2 linked regions of the Candidatus Ruthia magnifica str. Cm (Calyptogena magnifica) genome follow. The protein of the gene in region 1 binds, or shares a complex with, the protein of each later gene. Links are inferred from orthologs where the notes say so. Each region holds a gene or a part of one and is shown in the gene's direction. Other genes may lie near its edges.

Evidence for each region.
Region 2: the proteins of tsaD (region 1) and tsaE are in contact, whole or in part, in a crystal structure (PDB 6N9A), measured with the Thermotoga maritima proteins. The link is inferred for Candidatus Ruthia magnifica str. Cm (Calyptogena magnifica) from one-to-one orthologs. Residues at the interface, in WP_004082750.1 of Thermotoga maritima: Cys10, Asp11, Arg49, His50, Leu82, Gly84, Gly135, Gly136, Glu154, Thr155, Leu156, Asp157, Asp158, Ser159, Glu162, Asp165, Lys166, Arg169, Leu170, Tyr175, Lys213, Thr214, Leu217, Tyr218, Gln221, Arg222, Asn324; in WP_004082108.1 of Thermotoga maritima: Leu37, Gly38, Lys46, Lys57, Val59, Lys60, Ser61, Thr63, Phe64, Thr65, Leu66, Met67, Val69, Pro71, Tyr82, Arg83, Leu84, Asp86, Asp88, Phe89, Asp93, Ile128, Asp130, Glu131, Arg134.

What each region holds. Positions count from the first base shown.
Region 1 is NC_008610.1:1,041,594-1,053,011, reverse strand. The notes cover bases 8,128-11,101. They hold tsaD (tRNA (adenosine(37)-N6)-threonylcarbamoyltransferase complex transferase subunit TsaD), read left to right. Parts: upstream 8,128-9,076; coding sequence 9,077-10,126; downstream 10,127-11,101. Other genes in these bases: lptB (LPS export ABC transporter ATP-binding protein), read left to right, coding at 8,338-9,063. In the rest of the region: ribosome maturation factor RimM, read left to right, coding at 1-165; RMAG_RS04900 (carbonic anhydrase), read right to left, coding at 198-803; RMAG_RS04895 (SLC13 family permease), read right to left, coding at 831-2,774; RMAG_RS04890 (LysR family transcriptional regulator), read right to left, coding at 2,877-3,770; metE (5-methyltetrahydropteroyltriglutamate--homocysteine S-methyltransferase), read left to right, coding at 3,869-6,145; tRNA pseudouridine(38-40) synthase TruA, read right to left, coding at 6,147-6,890; RMAG_RS04875 (diacylglycerol kinase), read left to right, coding at 6,938-7,294; RMAG_RS04870 (biotin--[acetyl-CoA-carboxylase] ligase), read left to right, coding at 7,273-8,025.
Region 2 is NC_008610.1:910,467-921,873, forward strand. What follows is about bases 1,856-4,818. They hold tsaE (tRNA (adenosine(37)-N6)-threonylcarbamoyltransferase complex ATPase subunit type 1 TsaE), read left to right. Parts: upstream 1,856-3,083; coding sequence 3,084-3,554; downstream 3,555-4,818. Other genes in these bases: RMAG_RS04250 (hypothetical protein), read right to left, coding at 1,856-2,086; RMAG_RS04255 (calcium/sodium antiporter), read left to right, coding at 2,146-3,099; RMAG_RS04265 (cobyrinic acid a,c-diamide synthase CobB), read right to left, coding at 4,570-4,818. Also shown: RMAG_RS04240 (hypothetical protein), read right to left, coding at 261-704; RMAG_RS04245 (uroporphyrinogen-III synthase), read right to left, coding at 743-1,489; more of RMAG_RS04250, read right to left, coding at 1,493-1,855; more of RMAG_RS04265, read right to left, coding at 4,819-6,270; nrfD (NrfD/PsrC family molybdoenzyme membrane anchor subunit), read right to left, coding at 6,293-7,495; sulfate reduction electron transfer complex DsrMKJOP subunit DsrO, read right to left, coding at 7,521-8,252; RMAG_RS04280 (hypothetical protein), read right to left, coding at 8,249-8,632; RMAG_RS04285 (NAD(P)-binding protein), read right to left, coding at 8,662-10,626; sulfate reduction electron transfer complex DsrMKJOP subunit DsrK, read right to left, coding at 10,693-11,407. UniProt on the Escherichia coli protein: Required for the formation of a threonylcarbamoyl group on adenosine at position 37 (t(6)A37) in tRNAs that read codons beginning with adenine.

The sequences.
Region 1 (11,418 bases):
AAAATTATACTTGGTAAGGTGTCCAATCTAGTTGATACTGGTTCAAACAATGTACTTGTGATTAATGGAGAGAGAGAACATTGGGTGCCTTATATTTCGCCATTTTTAATTAAAGTAGATATAGATAATCAAATTATTTTAGTTGATTGGGATGAGAATTTTTAAACAGATTGATTCAATTCAAAAGTCTAAAAAAGTTAAGTCAGAAACTGAACTGTACCTAATTTTAAAGAGTAGTTAGCGCCTATAATCTCTAATTTATTATTTTCTATAGCCTCTTTAATGATTAGTGATTGATTTTGTAATTGGTTGACAGAATTAATAGTATTAACCTTAATAGCCTTATTCATTAATTTATGATTTGGCAAATTTAGGCTAATTAAGGGAAGGATTGATGGCTTGATCCTATCAGTAATAGAATGAAGACTGCCTGATAAATATGTTTTATTAATGCACTCATCAATAGTAGCGCCAATAGCACCACAGTTAGAATGCCCTAATACCATAATCAAGGAGGCTTTAAATTTTGAGATTGCAAACTCAACACTACCCATTTGTGATGGAGCTACTATATTCCCTGCAATGCGAATAATAAATAAATCGCCAAAACTCTGATCAAAAATAGTCTCAATTGGCACTCTCGAATCAGAACAACCTACTACAATAGCAAAAGGCGCTTGATCTTGTATATTTTTTATATATCTATGGGGATGAAATTTATAATGCAATGTAGTGCCATTAACAAAGCGTTGATTGCCATCAATCAGTCTTTTTTTTGCTTGTGTTGGATTTAAATGTTTCATGTTGTAAAAACGGAGTCAAAGGTTATTTTAAAAAATAATACTCATCATTGACATCATAACGATGATAAATAGTACTGTCATAAGACTTCCAGCTTTGATAAAATCTGCTACTTTATAGCCACCAGGGCCCATAATTAAAGCATTTACTTGATGGGTGGGAATTAAAAATGAGTTTGAAGTTGCAATAGCTACTGCTAGTGCATAAACTGCAGGATTTTCTCCTACTTGAATGGCAATATTAACAGCAATCGGCACTAAGAGAATAGTCGCGCCTACATTGGACATCACCAAAGTAAAAAAAGTTGCAAGTATGACAATTGAGGTTAGTATGACCCAAGGTGCCATATCTCCAACCACTTTAACTGTTTCTTGTGCAATCCATAAAGCAGTACCAGTTTTTGATACTGCCATGCCTAGTGGAATAAGACTTGCTAATAAGAATACTGTTTTCCAAGAAACAGCACGATAGGCCTCTTCTATTTTAAGAACGCCAGATAAAATCATACCTAAGGCGCCAGTCATGAGCGCGATAGAAAGTTTAATATCAGTAAATAATACTAAAAAAAGCGCAACGGCAAAGAAAATACTTGCCCATTTAATTTTCTCAGGGCGATACTCTTCTTGTCTTGGATATTCAGAGGTGATAACAATAAAATCGGTGTTTGATTGCAACCTGTCTAAGTCAACCCAACGTGTGTAGACAATTAGTGTATCGCCTGATTGAAAGGGTATATCACGAATGCCTTCGCCTTCTTGCATGGTTTCTCCACCACGATGTAATGCCACCATGGCAATGCCATAAGTTTTGCGTAACCATATATCTCTAGCACTTTGATTAATGAGAGAAGAATTAGGTGGAATGACAATTTCTGCTGTCCCACACTCTTGTGTAGATAATAAGTTAGAGAATTTTTTAATGGTATCTGATAGTTCAAGATGAAAGCCTTGAACAAAAGCATCCAGATGTTCTTTTGTTGTCAATACACCTAAAGTCATTTGTGCTTTAATTGTAGTGCTACGCTCAACTGAGTGGTGACCAATAAATGTTCTACCCTCAGTGGTTTGTATAGCGATGATTCTGATTTTAGTAGCCGTTTCAATATCATCAAGCATCATGCCAATTAAGTTAGAGTCTTTAGGGACATTAACCTCAAATAAATCATAATCTATGTTGTAAACTTGATGAAAGTGTTCAATGGCTGATACAGATTCAGATTGGTTTTTTTTAGCTGCAGGTAAAACAAACCTTCCAACAATAACAAAATACACAATACCTGTTATAACTAATGCAATACCTATTGGGGTTACAGAGAACAATCCCCAGGTATCCATTTGTTGTCCAACTTCTAATCCCTGATTAGTGGTTAGAATTAGATCATTTAGCAAGATTAAAGGGCTAGAACCCACCATGGTTATTGTACCACCTAAAATTGCTGTAAATCCCATCGGCATTAATAGCCGTGATATTGGAATACCAGAGCGTGATGAAATACGACTCACAACAGGGATAAATAGTGCAGCTGCACCTACATTTTGCATAAAAGATGAGATAAATCCAACGGTAGAAGAGATGATTGGAATCACTCTTGGTTCAGAACTACCCCCTACTTTAAGAATAAAAGTAGCAACCTTGCCCATTAATCCTGTCTTATCTAAGCCTGCACCAATAATCATTACCGCAATAATTGACATAACTGCATTAGAAGAAAATCCATCAAACAGTCTCTGGTTATCAACCAAACCTTCTTCTAGACCCATTAAAGTATGAATCCATGGTATAGAGCTTAATCCTAAAATAATCATAATAGTAATGGAGGCTTCATCAATTTCTAACACTTCAAAAGTAAACAAATAAATTGTTAATACTAGAATGCCCAACATCCAAGAGATGGGAGTAGTTGGTGCAATTGTTGAAAGCCACACGGCAAAAATAGCAAAAATAATAGCTAAAATATTTTGTTTATTTAACATGATTTTGATTTTTTAAGCATAAAAAATAATAGAAAAAATTATACCATAATCACAACATTATTAATCATCACCAAACAAGTTTTTTACTGATTAAGTAATTTTTTAGGTCTTATTGACTACCTTCTTACTAATTTTGACAAAGCGTTGAATATAATTAATTTCTTTGTCTTGTTTACGCAAAATTGCAAAGAGTTTTTGACTAAGCCCGTTGGCGCTTATACGAATTTTTTTAACAGGCATTTTTTTAATAAATTCATCTGCCAGCCATTCTGGGAATATACAAACTCCACGTCCGAGCGTTGTCATTTGTAGTATGATCTCAATGGATTCAATTTTTTTAATATATTTGAGCTTGGTATGTGCTGGGTTTAAAAATTTTGTTAAAATATCGAGTCGTTCTAGTGGCACAGGAAAAGTAAGTAAAGTTTTATGAGCTAAGTCTTTTGGTATAATTACTTTTTTATGTGCTAGTGGGTGTTTATCAGCAACTAAAAGTACCAAATTATATTGGGTGAGTGTTTCAATGTGAATGTTTGCTTTTTTCTCTATATCAGGTGTAATTAGAATATCAATATGGTAATTGAGCAACCCTTCGTGCCCAGAAAATTGAAATTTGTTGATGATTTCTACTTCAACATTAGGCATTTTTTGCAAAAACACACCAATGACCTTTGTTAGCCACTTATAGCAAGGATAATATTCAACGCCTATACGTAAAATACCTTGGTGACCTTGTGCATAGGCTTTCAAAGTTTTCTCAGTTTGTTCTAAAATTGGCAACAATTGTTGTGCAGTTTGTAATAATAATTCACCTGCTTTTGTGAGGAGTAAATTTCTACCTTTTCGTTCCCAGAGTGTAACACCCAGTTTTTCCTCTAAGTAACGAATTTGGTGGGATAAGGCAGATTGACTCAAATATAACACATTTGCAGCGCGCGTTAAAGTGCTATTTTCATGTAATGCTTGGATGATTTTTAAATGTTTAAGCGTTATCATATATGAATATAATTCATTGTTAAGTTAAAAATAATCATTTTACTTTATATAGTAGCCCTTATATAATCTTTGACTTTAATTCAGTAGGAATCTCAATTATGGTTACAATACACAATTTGGGTTTTCCACGTATTGGTAGACATCGGGAGTTAAAATTTGCATTAGAAAAATATTGGTCAAATGCAATCTCTCAAGATGAGTTATTGCAAACTGCTAGTACATTATGCAAGCAATACTGGCAAAATCAAAATAAATTAGATTGGGTGCCAGTAGGTGATTTTTCTTTTTATGATCATGTTTTGGATATGAGTTTTTTATTAGGTAATATCCCAAAACGTGCTGAAAATTTATCAGATAATGAGCTAGATAACTATTTTCGAGTAGCGCGTGGGCGCGCCTTTATTAATGAGTCTGAGCGTACTTGTATTCAAGCGGGTGAGATGACCAAATGGTTTGACACCAATTATCACTATATTGTACCAGAATTTAGTCAAGAGACAAACTTTGCACTCCAAGCACAACGTCTGATTGCACAAATTAGACAAGCGCAAGCGCAAGGTGTAAAGGTTAAGCCTGTTGTTATTGGCCCAGTCACTTACTTATGGTTAGGCAAGTCTAAAGATAAAATCAATAAACTAGATTTATTAGACTCATTGGTTAAAGTGTATACGCAATTATTTGATGAATTGGTAAAGTTAGGCATAGAGTGGATACAGGTTGATGAACCTATTTTGGTCACAGAATTAGAAACAGATTGGCAAGTGGCGTTTAGGAAGGCTTATGATATATTGGCAAATAGTCCGATTAAATTGTTACTTGTTAGTTATTTTGGTACTTTACAGGATAATTTAAGCTTTGCTTGTGGCTTACCTATTGACGGGTTACATATTGATGCAATTAATGCAAAAGATGAGGTTCAATTGCTGATTGATAGTCTATCAGATGATAAAATTTTATCATTGGGTGTGGTAAATGGTCGTAATATTTGGAAAACAGATTTAAGTACAACCTTGTTGTGGCTAGAACCTATTCACCAGCAATTACAAAATAGATTATGGCTAGCCCCGTCTTGCTCATTATTGCACGTGCCTGTGGATTTAGACAGCGAGCAAGAACTGAATGACGATATTAAATCATGGCTTGGGTTTGCTGTGCAAAAATTAGAAGAACTAAGCTTATTAGCACAAGCACTTAATCAAGGTCAAGCAAGTGTAACTAAAGAAATAGCAAATAATATTGATGCCATTAATTCTAAAAAATATTCACCACTTGTGCATAACGCTAAAGTTAAAGAACGCATTGCTAAAGTAAATGATGAACTGGGTAATCGTCAATCTGATTATAAGAGTAGAACAAAATTGCAAAGTGAAAAATTTAACTTACCTTTATATCCAACCACGACCATTGGTTCGTTTCCACAAACGCTAGAGATTAGACAAGCCAGACACGATTATAAATTGGGTAAATTATCAGCAGAGCAATATATGCAAACGATGCGTTCTGAAATTAGGTATTGTGTGCAAGTGCAAGAACACTTGGGTTTAGATGTTTTGGTGCATGGTGAACCTGAACGTAATGACATGGTGGAATATTTTGGACAACAACTAAGTGGCTATGTATTTAGTCAATTTGGTTGGGTGCAATCTTATGGTTCGCGTTGTGTCAAGCCACCGATTATTTTTGGTGATATTTTTCGTCCAAAACCCATGACGCTAGATTGGATAACCTACGCTCAGTCACTCACTAATAAGCCTATGAAAGGCATGATTACAGGCCCTGTTACGATGTTGAATTGGTCATTTGTGCGTGATGACCAGCCAAGAGCGACAACATGTTTGCAGTTGTCTTTGGCTATTAGAGATGAGGTATTGGACCTTGAAAAATCTAATATAAATATCATTCAGATTGATGAAGCGGCATTAAGAGAGGGTTTGCCACTGCGAAAATCTCAGTGGCAAACTTATCTTGATTGGGCAATTAGGGCTTATCGAGTCAGTGCTAATGGTGTAAGTGATGAAACTCAAATTCACACACATATGTGTTATTCAGAATTTAATGATATTATTGAGGCAATAGCGCAGATGGATGCTGATGTTATCACTATTGAGACTTCTCGCTCGGACATGGAATTATTAGATATATTTGATGAGTTTGATTATCCTAATGAAATAGGCCCAGGCGTTTATGACATTCATTCTCCTAATATTCCTTCGGTTGATTCTATAGTTGAACTCATGCAAAAAGCGGCAAAGTACATCCCTATTAAAAGACTATGGGTCAATCCTGATTGTGGCTTAAAAACTAGACATTGGGATGAGGTAAATCTTGCATTAACTAATATGGTGTTAGCCAGCCAACAGCTTCGAAAAAATTGATTTATAAATTGGAGTAAAAAGCTTTAATAAAGTAAAGACCATGGGACGGGGCGGCAGGGGCGGCTTGCTTGCGCTGCTTATTATCCAGTATCTCTTTCACCCATTCAATGGATTTTTCACCTTTACCCACTTTGAGTAATGTGCCAACAATGTTGCGTACCATATGATGTAAAAAGGCATCGGCTTTTATGTCTAGTAGAATGTTGTCATCACATTTGTTTAGTTTTATAAATTCAATGGTTTTAATGGAGGATTTCGCTTGACATAAACTACCTCTGAAGGCTGAAAAGTTATGTTTGCCAATTAAATATTTACTGGCTTTATTCATTGCCATTATGTCCAATTTTTTTGATTCCCATAATGAATGAGCTGTTATGATGGAACAGCGAACTTTTGTGTTGTGTATTTTGTAGTTGTATTGTCTAGCAATGGCACTAAATCGTGCGTGGAAATTATCATTAACATGTTTTACCCAAGTGAAATTAACATCACTTGGTAGATTAGCATTGCCACCAAATAGCCAAACTTTATTTTCGCGCTTAATGTTGGTTTCAAAGTGAATAACCTGGCAGGTGGCATGCACGCCAGCATCGGTTCTACCAGAACAAAATACCCTAACGGGGTGATTGGCAACGCTTGATAGAGCCTGTTCAACTACTTGCTGAACAGTGCGGATGTTAGGTTTTTGACACTGCCATCCGTGGAAGTTTGTGCCTAAGTATGCAACACCTAATGCTATTTTCATGATTCAATTTTTTGGTAAAATTAAGTTAACTATTTAAATGAGTTTACATGAAAAATGAACGAACAGGGCTGGGTAGAATTATCAATGCTTTTGGCTTTTCTATGAAGGGCTTAAAGTTTTGTTATCAATCTGAAATAGCTTTTAGGCAAGAATTATGGTTAAGTATTGTGTTAATTCCTTTGGCATTTTTCTTAGGGGACTCATCCGTTGATAAGGTGCTATTAATTGCGCCTATATTTTTAGTGTTAATTATTGAAGTTTTAAACTCATCTATTGAATCAGTGGTTGATAGAATTGGTGATGGATATCACGTATTATCGGGTGCTGCAAAGGATATGGGCTCTGCAGCGGTGTGGTTGTCATTAACTCTACTTGTTATATCATGGTTAATTATTCTGATTTAGTTAATTATTTGAGCGATGATGTTGAATGCTTTACTTTTGATTCAATATCCAGTACCAACGACTATCTATCTCAGTTAGCCTTTTGCACAAAAACACAAATTTGCATTGCTTCTGAGCAAACTCGTGGAAAGGGTCAATACAACCGAACGTGGTTGAGCCAGAAAGATACAAGCATTATTTTATCAATTCGCTATGTTTTTCCTAGTAATATTTCATTGAACGGGTTAAGCTTGGTGATTGGTCTAGCATTGGTTGATGTGTTAGAAAAATACGGTATTTCTGATTTGAAACTTAAATGGCCAAATGATGTTTATTTTGAAGATAGGAAATTGGCAGGTATTTTGATTGAGAATTCACTACAAGGCGATTATCAATCAGTCATTATTGGTTTGGGGCTGAATGTTAATTTTAATCAAAATTTTCAGTGCGAAACATCTTGGATAGATCTGAAACAAATAATTTCAACGCCGATTGATAAGCTCAATTTGAGTAAAAATTTAATTAACAAAATTTTAGAATATTTTGATATTTTTGAATCAAGTGGTTTTGATGAGTTTTATGCTAAGTGGGCGAAAGTAGATTATTTATTAGATAAACAAGTTAAGCATATAAGCAAGAGACAGTTATTTAACGGTACTTGCCTTGGGATCAATCATCAAGGCGTTTTGTTGGTTGAAACTCAATACGGCGTTAAATCGATTTATTCATCTGAGTTTTTACATCTTTGTTAGTGTTGATTGGCGTAATATTTACTTTTGTGCCTGTCATTGAAACACCACCTAAGGCAAGAGTTATTTTTTATGAATAACTCTTGGTGTACTTATATCGCCAGTAACGTTACCATTATTAGTAATGACAATTTTTTTCACTTGCTTCAATATTGCCATTGATATTAACAATTTTAGCAGATTCTCATATCACCGCCAGTTCATTGTGTGCTAACACTTGCTTGTTCTTGATTATTATTTTGTTTAGGTTTTTAGTATTAAATATAATAACTGTTTAACTGTTAAAATCGTTAATTATGATCAGTATCAATCATTATGTCTAGTAATGTTCTAAGCATACAAAATATTAGTAAATCTTACGCAGGTAGGAGTGTGGTTAACGATGTTTCATTTTTTGTACAAGGTGGTAAGGTAGTTGGATTATTAGGTCCGAATGGTGCGGGGAAAACTACTTGTTTTTATATTACTTGTGGCTTGGTTAGGGCAAATTCAGGTCAAGTATCTTTGAACAAAAAAAGAATTGATCATTTGCCTATGCATAAGCGTGCTGATTTAGGGCTTGGTTACTTACCCCAAGAGCCTTCTATTTTTCGTAAGCTTTCTGTGGAAGATAACATTATGGCGGTGTTAGAATTAAACTTTAGTCTCAATAAAAAGCAAAGAGTTCATCGATTAGAAGAGTTGTTGGCAGAATTTAATATTAAACATATTCATCATATTAAAGGTATTAGCCTGTCTGGCGGTGAAAGAAGAAGAGTAGAAATTGCTAGAGCGCTGGCAACGAATCCAAAATTTGTACTACTTGATGAGCCATTTGCAAGCGTTGATCCAATTTCTGTTGGTGATATTCAAAAAATTATTTACCACTTAAAAAATAAAGATATTGGTATCTTAATTACGGATCATAATTATCGTGAAATGCTGGATACTTGTGACTACTCCTATGTGCTACACAATGGTGTGATTATTGCACAGGGTAATAAAGAGCAAATTCTTTACAATGAAAAAGTTCGTGAAGTTTATTTAGGCGGGCATGACTAGTTCTGTCTCTACAATGCACAATAATCAGGATCAACAAACCACTCAACTTGACTTTATTACGTTGGGCATAGAAAGCTCTTGTGATGAAACAGGTATTGGCTTGTATCATTCTGAGCTAGGTCTTATTGGGCACGAATTATTTTCATCCGTTAAAATTCATGCTGAGTATGGTGGTGTGGTTCCAGAGCTAGCATCACGTGATCATATTCAAAGAGTGTTGCCTTTAATTAAAGCAGTTTTAGCAGACGTAAAATTTACTCTGCAAGATTTAAGTGGTATTGCCTATACAGCCGGACCTGGCTTAGCAGGTGCACTTTTGGTAGGGTGTGCTGTGGCTAAATCTTTAGCTTGGAGTTTGGATATTCCATCCTTGGCTGTGCACCATATGGAAGGACATTTGTTAACTCCTTTACTAGAAGAATCTCAGCCTGAATTTCCCTTTGTAGCTTTATTGGTTTCAGGTGGTCATACCATGCTGATTGATGTTAAAGCTATTGGTCAATATAAAATTCTGGGCGAATCTTTAGATGATGCAGTGGGTGAGGCATTTGATAAAACAGCAAAGATTTTAGGTTTGGGCTATCCTGGCGGTCCTGCTTTAGCGATGCTTGCTGAGCAAGGCAACTACGGTGCATTTAAGTTTCCATGTCCTATGGTTGGTCGTCCTGGCCTTGATTTTAGCTTCAGTGGGCTTAAAACATTTGTACGTAATACTTTTGCCAAGTATCCTAGCAAAAAAGAAGATATTGCTAAAGCCTTTGAAGTGGCTACTACACAAACGCTCATGATTAAATGCAGAAGAGCGTTGGAACAAACTAAATACGCAACACTTGTAGTTGCAGGTGGAGTTAGTGCAAACTTGTCTTTACGTAAAAAGCTTAACCAAATGGGTCAAAAGTTGGATGTAAATGTCTTTTATCCAAGGCAAGAGTTTTGTACTGATAATGGCGCTATGATAGCCTTAGTTGGGTATTTTCGACTAAGCCACGGGCAGCATGACACTCATCATGAAATTAATATCAAGCCCAGATGGAGTTTAGAAGAATTAAGTCAAATTGAGTAAACTAAGCAAATTATTTACTCGTGTATCAAATAGGGCTTGATGCGTCATTGGTAGCTATTGAAGCGCATATTTTAGGTGACTTGCCTGAAGGCGTAGTGTGTGAGCAAAGACTACAATTATGATCTCAAAATTGAAATCAATATGCACTTGTTGACAAAGCCATTATTTACCCATATGTTTATTTTCTTAAAATATGTGATTTTTACAAGATGTTAATAATTTTTCTCAAGTTAAGGAACGGCATTACGCAAAACGTGCACTTAAAATTGCTGAAAGTAGTGGTGCATAATTTACTTTTAATCAGTCTGTCTAGTTCAGTAAAAATAATATTGGCAAGATGTTTACCAATCATGTCGCCACTAAGTGTCGATAAAGTCTTAGAATGCACTTTTATTCACAGGTAAAATTTTACTAGCATTTTTTTAGACGAATTATTCTAACTTTCTCGAGGTGTTCTAGAAAGTTTACGCCAACCCCTAAAAAACGGAAAAATCTACCTATCTCGGATTGTCTAATAAGTCACTTTCCTGTAAATTTATAACTTATTGACGCAATGAGTATCTGTATGTGTGGATTCTATGGCGACGGCACCAGTAAATGCTACTATACAACAGACTAAATTACCAAATATAAAAACAAAATATCAGGTTCGCTTTTGGATAGAATTGATATGATGTTAGACGTGTTACCTTTGCTCAAAGAAGCATTACTTAATAAAAATACTTAAAATAGCGAGACCAATGAAATTATCAGAAAAAGAGTTATTAAGGCTTACAATATTCAATTAAAAAAGACAAGGTAAACCTAACGACAAACTTACATTTGGTTAAATAGAAAAACTAGTTGCCATAAGTCAAGACAACAACCATTATTTAGTGTTATTGAAAAATTTATTTAATTGAGATAATTAAGTGCCGGCGATTTGATAACTAAAACACCAACAAAGTATGATTTTAATACTTATCGACTTATTCGTTTGTTTTTATTGTGTTGAAACTTATGGATTGGTAGCAATTTAGTTAGGTGTTGCTAACTAGAGTTTTAATAAATAATGCAATGCTTTTGTTTTTCAAATTTTCTTTCTGATATGCAATCTATATGTTATTAGCGCTTTTAGGTAAATTTTTAATTTCTAGCTTTCCTTCTTTGATTGCATCAACACAAATGTAGAAAGGCAGTATACTAATACCATTGTTCAACAATTTTAACAGCATTCTTCAAAATTTTTATGAAAATAACAAAAATAATTATCTTGAAAATAGAAAATCATTACTTTACGGGCGTTCTATTAC
Region 2 (11,407 bases), 130 kb from region 1 along the record:
CACTTAGATAAATAATAATGAGTTAAATTCTTTTTAACTTTAGTATTTACTGAACAGAACGCTAATTCATATTGAGTTTTAATTGGACTTTTATTTTTTAATAGTTTCAATTTTTAATGGCTTATCCTCGGTGTTAAAAAGTTCCGAAAATTACAACATAAAAAATAAAGTACAAATAATTAATAACGTTTTATAATTAAAAAATTATATCTAAAAACCTCCGATGTGTTTTATCATAAAATTTACTTTAAATCATCAACCTAATTTAAACTAGATTGATTTCTAATCCAATACTGAAGTTTATGTAAAGGCTCTTTGTCTTGTGCGTGGCAACACTTCTCAAGCACATATAAACGACTATCTAATTCTTCAAATACCATAACATAGTGTTCATTCTTTAGCTCTTCTTTGTAAAGTTTAGATTTAAGCGAAGTGATAATGCTGATTAACATTTGTTCATTTTCTTGTTTAACAGTATCGGCTGCACAAGTTTTAAACATAGCATTCGCTTTAATTTGTTGCATTTTTTGTATATGTTTATCTTGTTCTAAATGCAAGTTTATTTTAGGATAGGCCAACCTAATACTATCCGTTGTTACGTAACCTTCATGAGTTTGCAGTTTGCCAGAATTAATTTGTACTTGAATTTGGGCGCGACTCACCCCAAGCTTTCGTGCTGCTTGTGAAACGCTTAATTTAATCACATTACTCTCCAAAAAAAATCATCAAAGTGATTGATAAATTAACTGTATTTTACTGGTTTGTCAAGTGTATTAAGATTTGTTAATACTGAAATAATGCCATTATTACTAGTATTCGGCGTGACTAGCACTTTGTTAAATCCAATTGAATTGACATAAGTTTTTATTCTATCACTTAAAACAACTAATAAATAGTTTTTAAGCCTATCAACATCAAGAATCTGACTGGATATTTTCACTAGTAATTTCATACTATCTATACTAGTAATGCTAATAACGCCTTCATTTCTTGATAACAATTCATCAAGTGATTGACGATGTAAAGAGTTAATATTATGATTCACACGTTCATACACTTCAACGTATTCAACTTGATTATTTTGTTTAATTAGTCCTTGTTTTAAGACTTCTCTACCACTTTGACCTCTAAAAATTAGAATTGTTTTATGATACAATTGAGCTACGCTATCAAGTGCTAAGAGCGCTTCACTGGAAGCTTTTTTTCTAGGAAAATCATCAATCTCTATATCATTCTCGCTTAATTTTCTAGCAGTAGCACTACCCACTGCAAAAATCTTATGATAACTAATTGTTTTAAGAATTTTTAAGCCATATTCAACAGCATTGACACTAATAAAAATAATCACATCATAATAATTATTTTCTACCTTAGCATCAATAGAGTTAAGCTTTAATGTTGGAAACAAAAGTGGTTTATTGCCACTTTTAGTCACCATAGATTGTAACTCTTCTACTTGTAAAAGTGGTCTAGTTAATAATACATTCACTAATTAGAATCCTAATATTTCAGCAATAATTCGTATTTTATTCAACGTTTCACTTTCTGCATGTTTGCAAATAAGTACAGTTTTAGTGTTAATAAGCAATATATCTTGCAAAAAATTCCGAATTTGCTTTTCATCCAAAACGTTAGAAGTGTAACGAATGGGCAATTGATTAAAATGTAAATATTTGTTTGTAATTAATTTGGTATTTAAATCAAGTTTTAGTTTTTTATTAGACTGGAGGCATAATTGATAATCACTTAATATCGTCATTACTTCATCACTTGGCTGCTCATCAAGTTCACAAAATAAATTAAACTGAGACCGATATTGATAAATCAGTTTAAGTTTTGATGTAAGTTGAGTTACATCTAATAACTGCGCCTGTTCAATGGATATAACCAATTCAAACACTTCATCAAAGTCTTCTAATTCTGTAAATATTTGCTCTAGATCTTCTTCAGTATCAATTTTTAAAGCCAAAGCTTTGAATAAGATTGAGTAATAGTCAAAACGCCATTCATTAGGCAAATCATCAGGGTAAAAATCATCAAGTAAATCTAAGCCACTACGGCCAATTAAGAATTCTGTTTTGTTCATTTGGATTTATATGTCTTTATAATAAGTGAAAATTTTATACAAAGATTTCTTTATTAATTATGTCGAATATTCTACTACCAATTATTGCTTTATTATCAGGATTTGTACTTTTAATTTGGAGTGCAGATAAATTCACTGAGAATGGGACAAAAATTGCTAATATTTTCAAGATATCGCCACTCATTATTGGATTAATTATCTTTGGGTTTGGCACTAGTACGCCTGAAATGCTAGTGTCAGCACTTGCTGCTATAGAAGGTAATACAGGACTTAGTATTGGCAATGCTATTGGTTCTAATATTTTCAATATTAGCCTAGTATTAGGTATTAGTGCAATTATTAGCCCAATTGAAGTACAAGGGGATGTTTTTAAAAAAGAATGGCTATTTTTAATGGTTGTCACACTTTGTTTGGGGCTATTGTTGTGGGATTATCGTCTTGATTTTACAGATGGTATGATTTTATTGTCTTTATTGGTTTTATTTTTTGCTTATACTATAAAGCAAGCAAAAAATAAAATGTATCACGAATTTGACGAATTCGAACACAATGTAAGCAAAACTCAGGTTAAAAAAACTTGGATAATGTTGATTGTGAATTTGGTGAGTTTGATCTCTAGCGCAAAACTTGTGGTTTGGGGCAGTATAGAAGTGGCTAAAGTATTTGGTGTTTCAGATTTAATTATTGGGCTTAGTGTAGTGGCACTAGGTACCGGTCTACCAGAACTGGCAGTATCAATCACAAGTGTTTTAAAAAAACAATATGCAATGGTGATAGGCAATGTCATCGGTTCTAATTTATTTAATACCATTGCGGTATTGGCTATACCAGGATTGATCCACCCATCAGATGTACCAGTAGAGGTTATTAGCAGAGACTACCCAGTCATGTTATTGTTGACTATTCTACTGTTTATTGTCTCTTATAAATTTAACAAAAAACACATTATTAATCGTTTTAAAGGGTTTGTTCTTATTGGTATGTTTGGTCTTTATATATGGCAATTATTTTGAAATTAACCCTTCACAGTGAATTTGAGACTTATGATTTTGCGCATCAATTGGCTCAATGTGCTCAATTAATTAATAATTGCATAGTTATTTATTTAGAAGGTGATTTAGGAATTGGAAAAACTACTCTAGCTAGAGGATTTATTCAATTTTATGGGTTTGATCGAGTTAAAAGCCCCACCTATTCTCTGGTAGAAAGTTATATTAATGACAAAGTCAATATTCATCACTTTGACTGTTATCGATTAAGCGATGCACAAGAATTAGAATATATTGGTATTCGAGAATATTTAGCGCCTAATCACATTCAACTGATTGAATGGGCAAATTTAGGCAAAGGTATGATTGCTCCAGCAGATATGGTAATTAAAATCACTAATGATTTTGATAAGCGTGAACTGGAAATTATTGCATATACACAAGTTGGAAGTCAGCTACTCACATGCATCAATTTATAAGAAATCTCAAATACAATTTCTTTTAATTCAATAAACAAAGAGGATTTGTTTGTATTGAAAAATACATTTATTCGTCTTATTCTCTTTATTAGTAATGTTTATGCAAACAATAAAACCACGTTATTTAACTTTCATTTTTGAACATCGCCTAAGCGAGCTAGAATTGTCATTAATATTAAGCCAAATATTAAATTTTCAATTAATGGACAAAAAAATAAGTTGTTTTAAAAATTAAAAATCACTTAATCGAACTTATAAAAGCTCTTTTATCAAGATCAGTACATTGGAAAAATACGTTAATATTTACGTTCGAAACTGCTAAAAAATTACACCCTAAAGCTCAATAATCAGGGAACCAACCAAGTAAGGTTAAAAATATAACAAGTCATGGTCATGAAAACTCAGATACGCTGGGTTATCGGTATTTAAAAGAAAAGTATACTAACCCTGAAAATTACTCAAAAATCAATCGAACCGAGGCATGAAAACCATCTTTATTAGACGATGGATTATTATGTTAGTTTGACTAAACCAACTATGCTTCGTTATTTATTTCAATTCATAATGATTTGATTCAGTCAAATGTACAAAAACTAGAAGTGCTTCAGTTTATACTTTGTCAGAACGTGACGGCTCAACCAAATTTGCTAGAGATTTAGAAAAATTGAAAAATATAGCTGATCAATTTGTGGTTAATGAGGCGTTAATTAAAGAAGATCAATTTGAATAAAATTTTATGGAATTTTTTAGAAAAGATCTAGACATTCAAAGTTAAAAACTAGGATTTAAAATTCTCAAACGAATAAGTGAGGGTTTTAGTTTATTTGTATAAAAAATATCGCAAAAGGTAGATTTTGTTATCTTAAAAACACCTTTTATTCTTTCTGTATTAGTTGAAACTGCGTTTATTTCTAACCCTGAAGCCGAACGACTTAACAATTCAAAACAATAGGATAAGATTGCCAGTACAACTTATCAAGACATCCTAGATTATTACAAATAAAACCTGAATGAGCTATTTTTTATTTGATTTATCAGGTGCATGTCCTTCTTTTGGCGGCTCGTAGTTTGGATCATTTGGGTTCATAAATATAAAATGATAATCGCTATCTTTATCTATTTTGTCAAAATCCACCACCATGCCTTCAAGCAGTGTTTTCTGCTCATAAACAAAAATATACTCAATATCATTAGATTTAAGATGAATATCATTGTCATTGCGAGCATCAAAGCCCATTAGGTATTGGAAGCCTTCATCAGTTTTATCAACAGCAAAACGAATTAATAGTCCCTGTGTTTCTAGATTATAGGCTGATAAAATAATTTCATTCGCTGCTTTTTTTGTAATTATAATCATGATTTTTTTTTTAATCTTTCTTATAAAGTTAACAAATTGTACAACCCACGCATTACCAGTTACATTACGTAAGTGTGTATACGAAGCCAAAAGATTGTGCTTAATAATGCCATCAAACTTATTATCTATACCCACACCGCGCAAAACCTTAAAAGCATAACGTGTATTGACGTTAATATTTTTAAGCTTTGAGTAATGAAACTCGTGAGCATAAATACGCTTAGACACGTTAGACCAACAATGCTCATCGGTTGGTGTCAACTCAACATAACCCCTACCAACAGGTTTGGGTGTCATATACGTATTTGCATCAATCACACCTACCATTGGATGGGTTTGTTTATTATAGGTAATACTGTTAGTTAAATACATCAAGCCACCACATTCAACATATGTTGGCAAGCCTTGCTCTATTTTGGTTTTAATATTTTCTAGTAAGAGTTGATTGGCATTTAACGCTTTAAGTTGCATTTCTGGAAAACCGCCGCCGATAAATAACCCATCACATACTGGCAAATTATGATTTTTAAGTGTGTCAAAATATTTTATGTTAACACCTAACGACTCAAATTTATCCAAATCATCTTGATAATAAAAACTAAACGCTCTATCTTTAGCAATAGCAACCGTGATTTTTTTCTTAATTGTATTAGTATTAATAATTTGCTTATTAAATTTAATACAATTTAAATTCATTAATACGTTAAGGTCAACTTGATCTATAATAATACTAGCAACTTTGTTGATAAAAGTTTGCAATTGTAATGTTTCATTGACAGGTATTAAACCCAGATGACGCTCATCAATCACTAGTGATTTAGAACGACGCACGCAGCCTAACAAAGGAATATCAGTATAATACTCAATAGCTTGAATTAATTTTGACTCATGGCGCTCACTGGCTACTTTATTAAGGATAACACCAACAATATCTAAATTTTTATCAAACGCCTGATAGCCACTAAGTAATGGTGCCACACCACGGGTAATACCTGTGCTGTCAATCACTAATACCACAGGAATATTTAACAATTTAACAAGATCGGCATTGGCATCACCACCAGTAACACTCATACCATCAAACAAGCCCTTATTGCCTTCAATAATAGTAAGATCACTATTGACACTTTGATTGTTATACAATTGGATGATTTCATCATCAGTCATGTTGTAAAAATCTAAATTATAGCAAGGAACGCCACTGGCTTGAGTAAGCCAAATAGGGTCAATATAATCAGGTCCTTTTTTAAAGGTTTGAACCTTTAAAGATTGTTGTTTAAATGCAGCGCACAATCCCAAACTAATAATAGTTTTACCTGAGGATTTATGAGCAGCAGATAAGTAAAATGATGAAGGCATTATCTACCCTATTATAATCAAATTAGCTTTTATAGTGCGGATCAGCCACATCATCAGCCAAACTCTCTGGCAAGAATGCTAAAAATTTAACTAAGAATGTCACTACAATGATTGCCAAAGCAATGCCACCAATACTAAGAAAAATTTCTGGTAACGAAGCTGAATATTGAGCAATACCACCATAACCTTCTAAAATTTCTTTACCTGGAAATAATTCCATAGGATATTCTTGACCACCGATGATAATAACATACAACTGAATAAGTCCACCAATAATAATTAACACAGAAGCCAAGCCTAACATTGAGCGATTACCCTTAGTGGTCGGATGATAAATCAATACTATTGGAATTAGGCCGCCTAAAATAATTTGCCCATACCAAAATAATTTTGTATAAATACTGCCATCAAAAAGAATAAAACTTTCAATACCCATATTTTCTGCTAAGTACAAACTACCCAAATGATATATAGTCACAAAATACATTACCGCTGCGACAAACACACCCAAAAGGTTACTCAAACGATTAACCACAGCATCCCCTAAAAGCCTGTTAGTCCACTGGTAACTTACTATTAAAATAAGTATGAAAAATGCTAAACCAAAAGCAAAAGACATAATGATAAACATAGGCGCCATAATAACAGCGTCGTAAGCCTGTTTAGCAACTAAAAATCCAAAAATAGAGCCTGTGCCTGTGGTTAAAATTAAGCGCCAACCAAAAGCGATCAAGCCAGCTTTTCGGCTAAATTTATTCATGCGGCGTTCAAACAGTAACCACAAATAAACAGCAACCACAACAAAAAAACCATTATATAAAATAATGTTCCAAGCAAAAATTGATTTAAAATTATATTCAGTCATGGCAATAATCAAACGATCTGGACGACCTAAATCAAGCACTAATATCATTAAACCACCAGCTAATAACGATAACGCAACTAAGCCAGATAAGCGTGATAAGGGTTTATATAATTTTTTATTAAACACAGAAGAAATTGAAGCCACGTTTAGCGCACCACTCGCCGCTACTATCAAAAACAAGGCAAACACATGTGGCATGCCCCATACAATACGATTGTTCATACCAGTCACAAAATGACCATGATGCTCCATATAATATGCACTACCTAATGCAGTTAAAATTAAAATCAACAGTCCTGCAACTAGTATATAGAATCCTAAACTTTTTCCTTCAATTTGTTCAAAACGAATATTGCTCATAAAATTTCCAAATTAAATTTATTATTTAAATACCACTATAGCGCACGCCAGTATTTAAATTAAGATCTGCTCTAATTTGTGTAGATTGAACTGTTTTCAAGGTTTGATTAATTTTACTTGACACGTCATATAAATCACCAAAAATAACAGCATCACTGTTTACACTTTCAACACAAGCAGGCATCTCACCTTTGTCAACCTTGTGTACACACATTGTACAAGATTCAACAGTGCCTTTACCACGAGGCATGTGTTCTTTTTGATTGTTTAGTGTCTCATGTACAAACGAGCGAGCGTCATATGGACAAGCCATCATACAATAACGACAACCAATACATAAATGCTTATCTACCAATACAATCCCATCTTCACGCTTCATAGAGGCATTTGTTGGACAAACATCAACACAAGGTGGCTCTTTGCAATGTTGGCACATCAATGCAAGATTACTAACTTTACCAGTGGCTTTATCTTTAACCTTTAGTTTTTTAATCCAGTCTGGTTTTTGATTGTCTGTTGAGTGTACCTCAGAGCCCCATCCTTGCTCCTTTTGACAAGCGCTAACCATGCCATCAATATCAACTTCACTTAACTTATTAGTATCAATCAACATACCCCAGCGTTTTTCATTGGTCACCGGTGTTTTATTAGTACTGGCAAACGCTGTCAAGGTAATACCACTAGTAACTATAGCAACACCAATTGTTGTTGTGCTCGTGGTTTTAATAAAATCGCGACGATTTAATATTTTACTCATAATGAACCTTCCTTTGGTTTCGTGCGGTGACAACTAAAGCAATCAAGACTAACACCGACTTGTTCATGACAATCTGAACAAAATTGATCCTTCTTATTAACTGAATAGTACTGATTGATTGTCTTATTTTTATTAGCATGGCACGACACACAACCTTTTAAAGAATATTCATTCGTTCGTACACCTTGGCGCAAGGTTTTATCACGCTTATGACGTAAAAATTCAGGATGCATTTTTCGAATAATCGAAATACTTTCATGAAATACTTTGCCAGATGCCTTAATAGAATTGGCTTGCTCACCAAGATTATCATGTTCGTTAGTATGCGCAAACACATTACCTATCAACAAACTTAAAAAAACAACCAGCAAATGATTCATAATTTTTATTACACTTAGATTAAATCGAATTATTCACCAAGGCCCATTTGAATATAACCAGTCGGACAAACGTCAGCACAAATATGACAACCAATACACTTATTGTAATCAGTATCAACATATCTACCCAGAGTTGCCTTGTCTTTCTTAACCTTAAAGACCGCATCTTGAGGGCAATACATCACACAGTTATCACATTCAAAACACAAACCACAAGACATACAACGAGCTGCTTCTTTTTGTACTTCCTCTTCAGTGTAACCAATTAAACGTTCATCAAAATTACCTAGTACGTTGTCAACATTTACCAATTTATGATTGCGTTGATTGCGTTGTTCATAATCAAAATGACCCAAAAATAATTCCGTATGTGGAATAATGGAGGCAAAAGCCCGATCTTCATAATTATGCACCGCAAAATCAGCAGTATCTGTTGAGACTGCAACATTAGAATCTAACTCATAAGATTCAGGAGAAAGGTCCCATTCTTTTAACTTATTCATTAAATCAAAATAACTAACATCAATCTTAGGGCGAGTATGCTGATCAGCGCCCACGAGATAATCACCAATACTTTCAGCAACAATTGATGCTTGACCAATAGCAGTTGTTAATAAGTGTGGACGAACCACATCACCACAAACAAAGAAACCTGGTTTATTAGGTACTTGATAGTTCTTATCTGCATCAATAAATCCATGTTCATTAAAAAAGGAAGTGTCCATACCTTCAGAATCAACACCTTGACCAATGGCAGAAACAATCAACTCGCACTCAGTATCAAATTCAGAGCCTTCAATTGGCGTATTTCCATCTTTTTCTAAACGAATCATACGTAGTGCAGTTGCACGACCATCTTTCTCTATAACTACTTCAACAGGTTGTAACTGTCCTTGAATTTCAACACCCTCACGAGTTGCATCATCAATTTCTTCTTGCGCTGCTGGCATATTTTCAACGGTAGAACGTGTTGTTAACAATACGTCTGCACCTAAGCGCTTAGAAGTATCGACCACATCATGCGCTGTATCACTAAAGATAATATGTTCAGGACGGTCTTTTTCAGCAGCATTATTAATATTACCCAAGCGGCGTGCAACTGACACAACATCAATTGAAGTATCGCCACCACCAATACAAATCACCTTGCCTGTAATGTGTTTCAAACGACCTTGATTGTACGCTTCAAGAAAAGCAACACCAGAGACACAATTTATTGCTTCACCACCTGGAATAGGCAATGTACGACCGCTCATAGCGCCTATTGCAAACAAAACAGCATCAAATTCTTTTTCTAATTCGTCAATAGTAACGTCAACACCAACTTTCGTGTTCATTCTAGTTTCAACGCCTGTATTGATAATACGATCAATCTCATAAGACAATACATCACGTGGTACACGATAATCAGGAATACCGTACATCATCATGCCGCCTAATTGATCATATTTTTCAAATACAGTTACACTGTGGCCTTGACGACGTAATTTAAGTGCTGCTGCCAAACCGCCACAACCTCCACCAATAATAGCAACTTTTTTGCCTGTATCTTTAACATCAATTTTAAACGTATAACCTTCAACTTTTGCATTATCGCCAATAAACTGCTCAACCGCATTAATACCGACCGTATCTTCGACTTCATTACGATTACAACCATCTTCACAAGGTGCTGGACAAACACGACCCATCACTGATGGAAATGGATTTGAATCTGTAGCGCGTTGAAATGCGTACTCTTGCCAAGATAAGTCACCAAAAGGCTTCTCCATGCCGCGAACAATATCTAACCAGCCACGAATATTATGTCCTGAAGGACACGAACCTTGACAAGGTGGCGTTTGAGTGACATAAGTAGGGCACTTATGAGAGGTGTCTTCTTTAAAAATTTTTTGACTCCACGGCACTGTTTTTAGTTCATCACCATCATCGGTATATAATCTGAATGTGTGATTATAGCCCTTAGTTGGTACGCCATATGGGTTCTTTTGCATATCAAATCTCCTTATTTTCGTTTAAGTTTCTGCTGTTTCTACCAACGTGGCATCATCAGTATCAGTTTATGGTTGGTCCTTTTGGGCTTCTGTTTGTGGCTTATCCATAATAATTGCTTCACTCACTAACTGGTGAACACTCACAATCATGTACGGGTCAAAATCAAATTTAGGTAGTACTTTAGAAAATTGCGACTTACAAATGGCACAAATAGCAGCCAGTGTATTAACACCATTATTTTTTTCAACTGCTTTCAGTGCTTGCATTCTTGGCATTGCACCTTTCACACGAATTTCCATTAAATCGTCTGTTAATAAACCACCACCACCACCGCAACAAAAAGTAGCCTCTTTAATTGTGCTACGTTCCATATCAACATAATTATTACACACAGCTTTAATAACATCACGTGGCAAAATAAATTGACCACCTGAAATACCACCCATATTAGTTGCACGGGCAACATTGCATGAATCATGAAAAGTAACCGTTCGATCATCATTAGCAGACTTATTAAAGGTTAATTTACCTCTTTGAATTAAGTCATGGGTATATTCAATAATATGTTGTGGTTGTGGATAACGAGGATCTAATTGGTTTTGTAATTTTTGACCAAATTCATCGGCAGCACCTGCACCTACGCCTGATAGAGTATTCCAAAAACTATAAGCAACACGCCAAGCATGTCCACACTCACCCACCATAACCCGTGACACTTCTAAATCAAGTGCTGCCTTACGAATACGCAAAGCAGCCTTACGCATTACATCATAAGAACCA